Regions from separate parts of the Kitasatospora sp. NPDC049285 genome, predicted to be linked through region 1. Evidence: riboswitches for the same ligand, from Rfam matches in the RefSeq annotation. Region 1 holds a riboswitch; each other region holds the start of a gene.

Region 1 (4,254 bases):
TGACGGCCTCCTCCAGCACGGCGCCACGGCCGAACCGCTGGTCGATCACCTTGTTCGGGATCTTGCCCTTACGGAAGCCCGGTACGGTGACCTGCTGGTTGATCTTCTTGTACGCCGCGTCGAGGCTGGGCTTGAGCTCCTCGAAGGGCACCTCGACGGTGAGTCGAACCCGGGTCGGGTTCAGAGTCTCGACGGCGCTCTTCACGGTTAGGTCTCCTAGGGGCTTGCGGTCAGGGCGATAGGCGGTTGGGGCTGCATTGCTGTCCGTACTACCGCCAGCGGTCCATCCTACCGGTACCACGAAAGCGACTGTGCCCGGCACCGGCGGCGTTCCGGAAAAGCGGAAGACGACAACAGGGCCCCGCCCGCCGGACGAGACCCTGCCGCACACGGTCGGGGTGACCGGATTCGAACCGACGGCCTTCCGCTCCCAAAGCGGACGCGCTACCAACCTGCGCCACACCCCGTGGTGCCGAGCAGAAGAGTACACGTCGGCCCGCCCCCGACCGGAGCGAAATCCGCGAGCCGACGGCGGCAAAGCGGTGTGCATTCCGCGGCCCCGACCAGGTACGCTAGGCCAGTCCTCACCACCGCCACGGCGGTGCGGGTACGCCTACGCGGGTGTAGCTCAATGGTAGAGCCCCAGTCTTCCAAACTGGTCACGCGAGTTCGATTCTCGTCACCCGCTCCACAGCCCGACGGCCCCGACTGCACCCGCAGTTGGGGCCGTCTGCGTTTCCGCTCGGGCCGTCGGTGTTTCCGCCCGGCAGCCCGAAGGCCCCGCGCAACGCTGCGCGGGGCCTTCGACGGTTACTGCGGGGATCAGACGTTGACGCCGTGGGCGGCCAGGTAGGCGACCGGGTCGATGTCGGAGCCGTAGTCCGGGGTGGTGCGGATCTCGAAGTGCAGGTGCGGGCCGGTCACGTTGCCGGTGGCGCCGGACAGGCCGATCTGCTGACCCGCCGTCACGGACTGGCCGGCCGAGACGGAGATCGAGGAGAGGTGGGCGTACTGGGCGTACTTGCCGTCGGCCAGCTTGATGATGACCTGGTTGCCGTAGGCGCCACCGTTGCCGGCGGAGACCACGGTGCCCGCGGCGATCGCCTTGAGGCTGGTGCCGGTGGAGACCGGGAAGTCGATGCCGGTGTGGTAGCCGCTGGCCCAGTTGGAGCCCGCCACCTTGTAACCGGTGGTGACGCTGCCGGGGGCCGGCGCGACGTAGCCGGAGGAGGCCACCGAGGAGGTGGACGCCTTGGGGGCGGCCTGCACGGTCTTGGCGGTGGAGGTGGTCGACTTCGCCGCGGAGGTGGTCGACTTGGTGGAGCCGGACGCCTTGGCGGTGTCGTTGCTGGACGCCTTCGGGGCCTGCTCGGCCTTCGGGGCGGCCTGCTCGGTCTTCGGCGCGGCGGCGGTCTCCGCGGCCTTGCCGTTGACGGTGAGCTGCTGGCCCGGGTAGATCAGGTTCGGGTTGCCGCCGATGACCGAGCGGTTGTCCTGGTACAGCTTCTGCCAGCCGCCGTCCACCTTCTGGGCGGTGGCGATCTTCGACAGGGTGTCGCCGGAGACGACCTTGTAGTCGTGCGCGGCGGCGGCCGGAGCGGCCTGCGGCGCGGCGGCGGCGGTGTCGGCGACCGGGGTGGCGTCCACCGAGACCTGGGCCCACTGGCGGCCGTTGTCCTGGTGGTCGGTGGTGACGTGCGCGGAAGCGGCGGTCACCGGGAGGCCGACCGCGGCGCCGGCGACGCCGGTGGCGATGGCGATACGGACGAGGGTGGTCATACGCGGCTTGCGGTGCTTGCCCTTGACGGACATGAGCATTCCTCTCCGACGCCTACGAGGTGAGCTGTCGGGTTCGGGCGAGAGTTGCCCGGCCGCAAGCGCGGCTTCACCCCGAGCCGGGGCCCGTGTTCCGGGTCCGGCGACTTACCTGTGGTTCCCCCGCTCCTGCCGTGACTGGGTATCTGGTCGGCACCGGACGGCGGCAGGACTAGGCGTTCCGCTCGGTGGCCCACCCGGACCATTGCCGGGCTGCTGAGGAAGCAAAACCCACGGGTCAGGAGGCTGGCAAGCGCCGAAAAGCCCCGTTCCCAAGATCGGGAAGGGGCTGACGGATCGACAGGTCACGCTCTGCCGAGCGGCCTGCTGCGGTCCGCGCACGGGATCATGACGGTGTGCCTACGAACCCTCTACGCGGGGCGATTTCGGGCACCCTCCGCAGTGCGGTGCGGACGCGGAGTGACGGAACGGGTGACCCTGGTCACCCGCGGGCAGGCCGGTGCGACGGCGCGGGGCGCCTCCCCGTCCGTCGCGGTGTTCCCCCCGGGAGCCGACGGTGCGTCAACCCGCGATCGAGGAGATGGCTTTGGCGACCGAGTTGAGGAACTGCTGGATCGGACCGGCCGCGGTCGACTGGCTCAGCATGAAGCCGAACAGCGCGGCGACGATGAAGTGCCCGCTCTTCAGCTGCTTGTTGCGGATGAAGATGGCGCAGACGATGCCGAACAGGACCAGCGCGGAGACGGAGAAGGCCACCCGGACTCACTTCCTCGGTTCATGGCGGGGACTCGTGTCGGAACCGGAGATGGCTCCAGGCGGAAACCGGCCCCAACCCCCCGTGTCCCCACCAGCCCATCCGGACTCAGTGTGGTCGTTCGTGCGGACTGCGTAAAGGACTTGCCCACAAGCCCGGCGCCGCAACCCGCGCGATGAGACTGATTTTCGCCGACCGTGACCATAGCGGACCGGCCTTGACGGACCGTCGGCGGGCGGCGGACTGCGGGGGCTCTCCCGGCAAACCGGCAGGCAGACCCGCAGGTGATCCATTCCCCGGGTGCCGCAGGAGAATTGGCCGAAGATCAACGTCCCGGGTTGACACTCCGTGGACAGCCCGCGAGCGCCTCCCGCACGGTGCGCCGACCGGCGCGGGCGGGAGTCAGCGACGCCAGACCAGCAGCACGGCGCGGTCGTCGTTGACGTGCTTGGCGACGGTGTCGATGAGCCGGACCGCGGCGCCGGAGCGCCCGGCCACCGGGGCGGTGGCCACCAGCCGGTCCGCCTCGCCCATCAGCCGGTCCATGCCCTCGGCGAGGTCGCGGCCGGGGATCTCCACCATGCCGTCGGTGCACATCAGCAGCAGGTCACCGGGGCCGAGGGTGCCGCGCACCCCTTCGAACTTGGCGCCGTCGTACACCCCGAGCAGCGGGCCCTCGGCCTGCTTGACCTCCCAGTGGCCGGCGCCGGCGAGGCGGTGCATGCCGGGCAGGTGGCCGGCCGACAGCAGCTCGTACTCGCCGGTGTCCAGGTCGAGCACCAGGTGGACGGCGGTGGCGAAGCCCTCCTCCCAGTCCTGGCGGAGCAGGTAGCCGTTGGCGGCGGGCAGGAAGTCGTGGGCGGGCAGCGAGCCGAGCAGGCCGCCGAAGGCGCCGGACAGCAGCAGGGCCCGGCTGCCGGCGTCCATGCCCTTGCCGGAGACGTCGGCGAGCACCGCCTCCAGCACCCGGCCGCCGGGGCCGGTGCGGGCGGCCACCATGAAGTCGCCGGAGAAGGACTGGCCGCCGGCCGGGCGCAGCGCCATGTCGGCGTGCCAGCCCTCCGGGAGCCGGGGGACGCGGCCCTGCACCCGGATCCGCTCGCGCAGGTCGAAGAGCATGGTGGAGCCGCCGCGCCACGGCACGCCGACCCGGCGGCGGAACTGGGCGACCAGCAGCCCGGCGACGCCGACCGCGCCGACCACCAGGGCCGCGCCGGGGGTGACCCCGTAGATGTAGGCGTCGGGGTTGTCGGCCGCGGTCCGCTCCCCGGTGTGCACCAGGGACTCGGTGATCAGCCCGCCGGCCGCGACCGCGTACAGCAGCACCAGGGTGCCGGGGCGCAGCAGCAGGGCGCCGGCCAGGATCGGCAGCACCAGGGCGGTGGGCGGGCACCAGTTGGGGATCCAGACGTTCAGCATGACCAGCAGCGGGACGGCCAGCGCGAGCAGCGCGAAGGCCCACCAGTCGGCGCCGTCGCCGCGGAAGTAGTCCACCCCGGTTCGGCGCAGCCTGCGTCGGGCCCGGTACAGCGCCGCGCGCCACCGGGCCGTCACGGGCTCGCGGGCCGCCTTGGCGGCCGGGCGGCCCGTCGCACTCGTCCGCGTGCTGTCGGCCATGGGGTCCGACCTTATCCACCGGCGGTGCGCGCGTCGACGGGGTGGGCGGCCCGGGCGCGCCGGGCCGCGCGCCGCGGGCGGGTTTCGGCCGCCGGGCGGCCGGGGTG
Region 2 (4,254 bases), on a different contig from region 1:
TACCGCCACCCGCACGTGTTCGGCGACGTCCAGGCCGAGGGCGCGGAGCAGGTGGAGGCCAACTGGGAGCAGCTGAAGGCCGCGGAGAAGCAGCGCGAGTCGGTGCTCGACGGGGTGCCGGGCGGACTGCCGGCGCTCGCCTACGCGGCGAAGCTGGTCTCCCGGGTGCGGCGGGCGAACTTCACCGCGGTGCCCGACCGGCCGTACCGGCTGCCCGCCGAGCTCACCGAGGAGTCGGCGGGGGAGCTGCTGCTGGCGGTGGCCCAGCAGGCCTACGACCGCGGCGTGGACGTGGACGCGGCACTGCGCGCGGCGGCCCGCGGCTACCGCCGGGAGGTGCGCGCCGCGGAGGGGCTGGAGGGCTGAGCCGGGCTGACGGCGGGTCAGCTCGCCAGGCGGGCCGGGTGGTCGGCGTCGGCGGGCTGCCGCTGCGCGGGGACGACCTCGCCGATCGCCTCGCCGACCAGGGCCAGCACCTCGGCCAGCAGGTCGAGGTGGCCGGGCAGTTCGGCGAGCTGGACGATCCGCTCGCCGTCCGGGCCGGCCACCGCGAACAGGTCGATCGGGCCGAGGTGCTTGGCGGCGGTGTCGACCAGGGCGGCGATGTCGCTGGGGCGGTGGACGTCGCCGGACACGCCGACCACGGGGCAGCCGGGGCGGTCGAGTTCGGCGGCGAGGTCCTCGGCGACCCCGGGGTGCAGGTCGGCGATGAGCAGACCGGCGGCCCCGGCGGCGGCGAACCGGCGGGCCAGGTCGGCCCCCGAGCCTCCGTCGAGCACCGCGATGACCACCACTGCCCCGGCTACCCGCATCGTCTGCTCCCCCTTCAGGGCGGACTCGGGCGGCCCGCACGACCGCCCGCGCTATGACTGTCGGAGGATGGTAGGCACGCCCATCCCCTCTGCAACAGGGATTACCCGCCAGGTGACCAGACTCACGCGGCGGAGCCTTTGGATACGGTCAAGACATGTCCCACACGCCCCACCCCACGCAGCCGGAACTCTTCACCTGGGAGTTCGCGGCCGACCCGTACCCGGCGTACGCCTGGCTGCGCCAGCACGCGCCGGTGCACCGCACCACGCTGCCGAGCGGGGTGGAGGCGTGGCTGGTCACCCGGTACGCGGACGCCCGGCAGGCGCTGGCGGACGCCCGGCTGTCGAAGAACCCGGCGCACCACAGCGGGCAGGCGCACCGCACCGGCCGGGTGGGCATCCCGGGCGAGCGGCAGGCCGACCTGATGACCCATCTGCTGAACATCGACCCGCCGGACCACACCCGGCTGCGCCGGCTGGTGTCCAAGGCGTTCACCCCGCGCCGGGTGGCCGAGTTCGAACCGCGCGTGCAGCAGCTCACCGACCGGCTGATCGACTCCTTCGCCGCCCGCGGCGAGGCCGACCTGATCCACGAACTCGCCTTCCCGCTGCCGATCTACGCGATCTGCGAGCTCCTCGGCGTGCCCGAGGAGGACCAGGACGACCTGTGCGACTGGGCCGGCATGATGCTGCGACACACGAAGCCGGGCCAGACCGGCGCCCGGCGCGGGGGAGTGGGCCGCGCGGTGAAGCGGATCCAGAGCTACCTGGCCGAGTTGATCCACCGCAAGCGGGCCGACCTCGGCGACGACCTGATCTCCGGTCTGATCCGGGCCAGTGACCACGGTGAGCACCTCACCGAGAACGAGGCCGCGGCGATGGCCTTCATCTTGCTTTTTGCGGGATTCGAGACCACCATCAATCTAGTCGGCAACGGCGTGTACGCACTGCTCCGCAATCCCGACCAACTCCAGCGCCTGCAAGCTTCGTTGGACCGCGGAGAGACCGGCCTGCTGGAGACCGGGATCGAGGAGCTGCTGCGATACGACGGCCCGGTCGAGCTGGCCACCTGGCGGTTCGCCACCGCTCCGCTGCGGATCGGCGGGGTGGAGATCCCGGTCGGCGACCCGGTGTTGGTGGTGCTGGCCGCGGCCGACCGCGACCCGGCCCGGTTCTCGGACGAGAACACCCTCGACTTGGCCCGGGCGGACAATCCGCACCTCGGTTTCGGACACGGTATCCACTACTGCATCGGCGCCCCGCTGGCCCGACTTGAGGGCCAGCGCGCGATCGGCAGCCTACTGACCAGGCTGCCGGACCTGCGGCTGGCCGCGGACCCGTCCGAACTGCGTTGGCGCGGCGGCCTGATCATGCGCGGTCTGCGCGACCTCCCGGTCTCCTTCACACCCCGCTGACGCCGTTTCGAACCGTCCGAACCCCCGTTCGCAGTGGCTGACGGCGCGTCGGACGGGGGCGCGCGCCGCACTCCCCACACGGACGAAACCGGACATATATGGATGCTCTGTGTACGAGCCGTAGAGGTTCGTGATTTCGGCGTGATGCCGGTGATATGAGCTTGTGATTGCCCGTCAGCTCTGCCTACTCTCCGATCTGCTCGCAGCAGCGGGCCCCGAACGCGGTACGCCGAGTCCTGTCCGCCGCGTCCTCGGGCCACCGAGTCATCGACCCGGACAGGAGCGGGGGAACCACGTATGACCGCCGCCGTCCCAGCGGCTAGGGGTGAAGCCGCCCGGAGGTGGACGCACACGCGTCCGTGACCACCGGGTGGCCGGGCCAGCCTCCCGGTCCGAACCCGACAGCTCACCTCGCAGGCGTGCGGAGAGGACATCCCATGGCAGTTACCGGTACCGGCCGTCACCGACGCAGTACCAAGGCCGAGAAGGTCATCGCCGCCGCCGGCGTGGTCTCGGTCGGCCTGGCCCTGCCCCTGCTCGCCGCCGCCGGAGCGGCAGCCGCCCCGAGCTCCGTCTGGGACCGCGTGGCCCAGTGCGAGAGCGGCGGCAACTGGAGCATCAACACCGGAAACGGTTACTACGGCGGCCTGCAGTTCAGCTCCTCCACCTGGCGCGCCTACGGCGGCGGCCAGTACGCGGGCCGCGCCGACCAGGCCAGCCGCGCCCAGCAGATCGCGGTCGCCGAGCGGGTCCTGGCCTCCCAGGGCCCCGGCGCCTGGCCGGTCTGCTCGGTGCGGGCCGGCCTCAGCCGCGGCGGCGAGGTGGCCGACACCTCGGACGACACCGTCTCCCGCTCGCAGGAGCGCCCGGCCGCGCCGGCCGTCAAGCCGTCCCCCAAGCCCTCGAAGCCCGCCGCCAAGCCGGCCCAGTCCGAGCCCGCCGCCCAGCCGCCGGCCGCGGAGACCCCCGCGCCCGCCGCCGGCGGCTACACCGTGATCGAGGGCGACACCCTCTCCGGCATCGCCGCGGCCCGCAGCCTCCCCGGCGGCTGGGAGCAGCTCTACCAGGCCAACCGCCGGGTGATCGGCGACAACCCGGACCTCATCCTCCCCGGCCAGGTGCTCGCGCTGTGACGCGCGGCGCCTGACGGTCCGTCCGCCCCGGGCGTGCGCAGGGCAGTTCGCGCCGTCCGGGGCCCCGGGCCTGCGGGCAATCAGGTGAACTACCAGTGAGTAGCGGTGCCACACCGTGAGACGAGGCCCGGCCGGACGTGGCCGCGGGGCGGTGTAGGGCTAGGCTCAGGTCGTAACGACCACACATCCGCTTCCGCTAGGAGATGCCTCGTGCCGTCCATTGATGTCGTCGTAGCCCGTGAGATCCTCGACTCCCGCGGCAACCCCACGGTCGAGGTCGAGGTCGGTCTCGACGACGGCAGCACCGGTCGTGCCGCTGTCCCGTCGGGCGCCTCCACCGGCGCGTTCGAGGCGCTGGAGCTCCGCGACGGCGACAAGAACCGCTACTTCGGCAAGGGCGTCGAGAAGGCCGTCCTCGCCGTGATCGAGCAGATCGGCCCCGAGCTGGTCGGCTACGACGCCACCGAGCAGCGGCTGATCGACCAGGCGATGCTCGACCTGGACGCCACCCCGGACAAGTCCTCGCTCGGCGCCAACGCGATCCTCGGCGTCTCCCTCGCCGTCGCGCACGCCGCCTCCGAGGCCAGCGACCTGCCGCTGTTCCGCTACCTGGGCGGCCCGAACGCCCACGTGCTGCCGGTCCCGATGATGAACATCCTCAACGGCGGCTCGCACGCGGACTCCAACGTCGACATCCAGGAGTTCATGATCGCCCCGATCGGCGCGGAGACCTTCTCCGAGGCCGTCCGCTGGGGCGTCGAGGTCTACCACACCCTCAAGGGCGTGCTGAAGGAGCGCGGGCTCTCCACCGGCCTGGGCGACGAGGGCGGCTTCGCCCCGAACCTGGACTCCAACCGCGAGGCCCTCGACCTCATCACCGAGGCCATCAAGAAG
Region 3 (4,254 bases), on a different contig from region 1:
CGGTTCTCGTTGAAGATGCCGACGATGCTGGGCGTGCCGCCGGCCAGCAGGTAGGACGTCACCGTGGCGGGCACCCCGGCCTGGCGCAGCGGCGTGACCAGCGAGCCCGCGTTGATCGCGGCCTGGATGCCGCCGCCGTCGGTGTAGAAGCCCTGCCCGCCGTAGTAGGTCGTGTACCAGTCCTGCTGGGTCTGGTCGACGCCGAAGACCGAGTCCCAGCGGGCCAGCATCTGCCGCTGCCCGGGGTAGTCGTCGTAGCCGCCGCTCGGGGTGAAGGAGAACTCCGGGTGCGCGGTGTAGGTGCCGTAGCAGGTCATGTGCAGGTGCGGGGAGGGGGCGTTGACCGCGCCGCCGCACTGCGGCCAGATCGAGAAGTCGTGCGCCCACCCGTGCGCGAAGGGGTAGTCGTAGCCGCCGTTCGGCCCGCCGAGGGTGATCAGCTTGCGCACGTCGCCCGCGTACGGGCGGCCCCAGGACGGCTTGACCGAGGACACGTAGGCCCGGGTGGACATCTCGCCCTTGCTCCAGCCCACCAGGTCCACCTGGGGGACGCCGAGCTTGGCGCGGATCAGCGCGACGGCGTCCCCGACCTCCTGAGCCTGCATCAGGTTGTCGCCCTGCTTGTGCGCGAAGCCGATCGCGAAGACCCGGTACCCCTGCCCGGCCAGGTACTGCATCAGGCCGGTGCTCGGGCAGGAGGCGGCGCCGCAGCCGTAGCCGCCGGACTCGCCGGGGTTGGCCCAGGCCCGGTCCGGGTTGTCGTTGGCGCCGTGCACCAGCAGCACGGGGACCTGGTGCGCGCCGGTGTTCCAGCCCGGCGCCGAGTAGAGCAGGAAGCGACCGGAGTAGGGCTGCTTGACGCCGCCGAAGAAGGTGAGGCGCTGCCCGTCCTGGTCGCCGCGGCCGTCCGGCGGGTACTGCTCCTGGTGGAAGCCGGAGGTGGTGTCGAGGTACCGCTCGACGTGGTCCCAGCCGTTGGCGACGCTGCCGTAGTTCGCCTCCAGGGTCAGGTTGGACGGCACCGCCGCCGAAGCCGTCCCCGTCGGGACGACCGCACCCGCCAGCGCGAGCACGCCCGCGAGCAGGAAGCCCAAGCCGCCGCGCCTCCCGCGTCCGTTTCTCCACATACCGCGTTCACTCCTTCACGCTGAGTCCCGTACGCGCACGCTACGGAGGCGGGAGTGCCGTCGGAATGGGTGCGGCGCATACCCCGGGCCGCCCGGTGTGGCTGTCGGCCCCATGGCCGAGGGGCGGTCCGCGGGTGATCACCCGGCGCGGCGGGTGTGAACCATGTCTCAGCGGACCGGTATTGGAGATATAAGGACAATCTGCCTAGCCTGCTCGGGACGCCCACCGGGCTCACCCGCCGCCGGGACGCCGAGTCCTGCCCGCCCGTCGGCGACACCCAGAGCACAGCACGGGCAGGAGCGGGGGAACCACGGCAGTACGCCGTGCCCTCCGCCCTGCCCAGGGGCGCGCGGGCCCGGCTCGGGGTGAAGCCGCCACGCGCGGCCGGGCTGCCTCAGCGCCCGAACCCGACAGCTCACCTCGCAGGCGTCGCGGAGGACCACCCCCATGCGACCTGTCGCCACCCCCGCCCGCCTCGGCGTCCTCGCCGGGTCGGTCGCGCTGCTCGGCGTGCCCCTGGCCACCGGCAGCGCCAACGCCGCCACCACCGTCGTCCAGGACCGGCTCACCCCGACCGCGATGACCGCCGGCGCCGCCACCACCGCCTCGCTCACCCTGCACTCGGACTCCTGCTTCACCGCGAAGACCGTCGGCGTCGGCGTGCGTGACGCGGCCGGGCGCAACCTGGACTTCCCCGGCAACGCGGGCAACGTCCGGATCTGCCCGAGCGGCGTCACCTTCACCAGCGCGGCCCGCACCCTGCCGGCCGGCAGCTACACCCAGTTCGGCTTCTGGCAGGACACCGCGGGCAGCTGGCACAACCTGCCCGCGCGCACCCTGACGGTCGCGGCCGCCGGCACGACGCCGACCCCGGCGCCGAAGCCCACCCCGACCCCCACGCCGACCCCAACCCCGAAGCCGACGCCCACCCCGACCCCGACCCCGACCCCGAAGCCGACGCCCACGCCGACTCCCACCCCCACGCCGACCCCGACGCCCGCGCCGTCGACCGGTGCGCCGGTGCCCGGGAAGTCGCTGGCCTGGTCCGAGGAGTTCGACGGCCCGATCGGCTACGGCTCCAAGTGGACCGGCGACCGCAGCAGCTCGTACAAGTACGGCAACCACAACCCGGACGACAACAAGCTGGACTGGCTGAGCCCGAACGCGGTCACCGTCTCCGGCGGCGTCGCCACCTTCACCGCCACCCCCTCCAGCCACACCCTGGAGAACGGCAAGCGGGCCTGGGACACCGGACTGCTCACCACCGAGTACTCGCAGCAGGGCTTCCAGGTGAAGACCGGCGACTACGCCGAGACCCGGGTCAAGCTGCCGGCCGGGTCGGGTGCCTGGCCGGCGCTGTGGACCTGGAAGAACGGCAACGGCGAGATCGACTCGTTCGAGTACCACCCGGACAACCCGAACCTGCTGGAGCTCACCAACCACGTGAAGTCCGGCTCGAAGTACTACACCGACGCGGCCTCGGTCGGCGCCGACAAGTGGGTGACCATCGGGACGTACTACGGCGCCAACTCGGTCGACTGGTACGTGAACGGGCAGAAGGTCTTCTCCGACGGCACGGGCGTCGGGTCGAACTGGTCGGCGTACCTGATCCTCAACCTGTCGCTGAGCGCCGGGGCCTACCACCCCGCCGCGAGCGGCAGCGCGCCGATCAGCTTCAGCTCGGACTACGTGCGCGTGTACCGCTGACGCCCCGTCACGACACGGAGAGCGTGAACGCCGTCCGGTCGTCCGCCGGATCGCGGTGGTCCGCGCTCAGCACCTGAACGTGCCCCTCGGCGCTGCTGCCGGGGGGCACGTTCGCGTCCGCGCGGACCGGGACCAGCGCGGTCGCCGTCCGGTAGCGCGGCAGACCGGCCGGGAAGGTGCAGCTCACCAGGCGGCCGGCCGGTGCCGCCGTGCACCCGGACGGGAAGAACGGCCCCTCGGCGGTGAAGCCCGCCGGCAGGTCGACCAGCACCGTGAACGGCGAGGCGGTGGTGTCCGGCCCGCCGTTGGCAACGAAGGCGTGCACCGCGGTGGTCCCGCCCGGCGCCACGGGATCCGGGTCCAGCCGGACCACCCGCAGGTCGGAGGCGGACGGCGCGACGGCGGGGGCGAACGCCAGCAGGGGCGCGGCGAGGAGGGGGACCAGACGGTGCACGTGCGCTCCTGTGACGAGTGTGCGGAGGTACACTCAGCGTAAGGCGGCCCTGACGGTCCGTCAGAGCACCTCGCCGAGGCGGGCGGCGATCGTCTGCATCAGCGGGACCAGGCCGGCCGCCCCGGACTGGGACTCCAGCGCCTGGATGCGGCCCTCCGGGCCGGAGACGGAGAGCGCGGTGGGCGTGGGTGCGCCGGGCACGGCGACGGCGATGCAGCGCACGCCGATCTCCTGCTCCTGGTCGTCGACCACGTACCCGCGCTCGCGGGAGACGGCGAGCTGCTCGAGCAGCGCGGAAGGGTCGGTGACGGTGTACGAGGTGTGGGACTGCAGCGGGCCGGGGCCGAGCAGGGCGCGGGCCTCGTCCTCGGGCAGCTGCGCCAGCAGCGCCTTGCCGACGCCGGTGCAGTGGGGCTGGACGCGGCGGCCGACTTCGGTGAACATCCGCATGGAGCGCCGGGATTGGACCTGACCGACGTACACCACCTCGCCGCCCTCCAGCACCGCCAGGTTGGCGGTCTCGCCGGTGGCCTCCATCAGCTCCGCCAGGTAGGGGCGCGCCCAGCTGCCGAGCAGGCGGCCGGCCGTCTCGCCGAGGCGGATCAGCCGGGGACCGAGGGTGTAGCGGCGGGCGGTGTCCTGGCGGACGTAGCCCTGGGTGACCAGGGTGCGCACCAGGCGGTGGATGGTCGGCATCGGAAGGCCGGAGGTGGTGGAGAGTTCGCTGAGGGTGGCGATGCCGCCGGAGTCGGCGAGCGCCTCCAGGAGCAGGAAGGCGCGCTCGACGGACTGCACCGAGCCGGCGGCGCGTTCGGTGGAGGTGCTGGCCACGGACGTTCCCTTTGCTGTGGAGGAAGGAGTAGAGTCCACGCGATTCATCAACAAACCGTTGAAATTCTGTATCGCGGAAACTAGTCTCCACTGTACAGAACGGAACAGCCCAAGGAGTATCCTGCCCATGGCCG

The links. A riboswitch is a leader RNA that binds a small molecule or an ion and turns the genes downstream of it on or off. The one in region 1 is predicted to bind cyclic di-AMP.
Region 2: another riboswitch for cyclic di-AMP. It lies ahead of AB0K51_RS08310 (transglycosylase family protein); the one in region 1 lies ahead of AB0K51_RS10135 (peptidoglycan DD-metalloendopeptidase family protein).
Region 3: another riboswitch for cyclic di-AMP. It lies ahead of AB0K51_RS17235 (glycoside hydrolase family 16 protein); the one in region 1 lies ahead of AB0K51_RS10135 (peptidoglycan DD-metalloendopeptidase family protein).

Annotation. Positions count from the first base shown of each region.
Region 1 covers NZ_JBFAQR010000010.1:101,658-105,911, forward strand. The annotation lists gene tig (trigger factor) at 1-205, opposite strand, end outside; tRNA gene AB0K51_RS10125 (tRNA-Pro) at 394-467, opposite strand; tRNA gene AB0K51_RS10130 (tRNA-Gly) at 618-691, shown strand; gene AB0K51_RS10135 (peptidoglycan DD-metalloendopeptidase family protein) at 823-1,812, opposite strand; cyclic di-AMP (ydaO/yuaA leader) riboswitch at 1,814-1,970, opposite strand; gene AB0K51_RS10140 (hypothetical protein) at 2,338-2,532, opposite strand; gene AB0K51_RS10145 (PP2C family protein-serine/threonine phosphatase) at 2,933-4,147, opposite strand.
Region 2 covers NZ_JBFAQR010000008.1:80,807-85,060, reverse strand. The annotation lists gene AB0K51_RS08325 (MazG family protein) at 1-366, shown strand, start outside; gene AB0K51_RS08320 (SDR family NAD(P)-dependent oxidoreductase) at 384-812, opposite strand; gene AB0K51_RS08315 (cytochrome P450) at 968-2,227, shown strand; cyclic di-AMP (ydaO/yuaA leader) riboswitch at 2,459-2,661, shown strand; gene AB0K51_RS08310 (transglycosylase family protein) at 2,665-3,360, shown strand; gene eno (phosphopyruvate hydratase) at 3,571-4,254, shown strand, end outside.
Region 3 covers NZ_JBFAQR010000023.1:64,611-68,864, forward strand. The annotation lists gene AB0K51_RS17230 (lipase) at 1-1,127, opposite strand, end outside; cyclic di-AMP (ydaO/yuaA leader) riboswitch at 1,438-1,570, shown strand; gene AB0K51_RS17235 (glycoside hydrolase family 16 protein) at 1,576-2,835, shown strand; gene AB0K51_RS17240 (hypothetical protein) at 2,843-3,289, opposite strand; gene AB0K51_RS17245 (IclR family transcriptional regulator) at 3,350-4,120, opposite strand; gene aceB (malate synthase A) at 4,248-4,254, shown strand, end outside.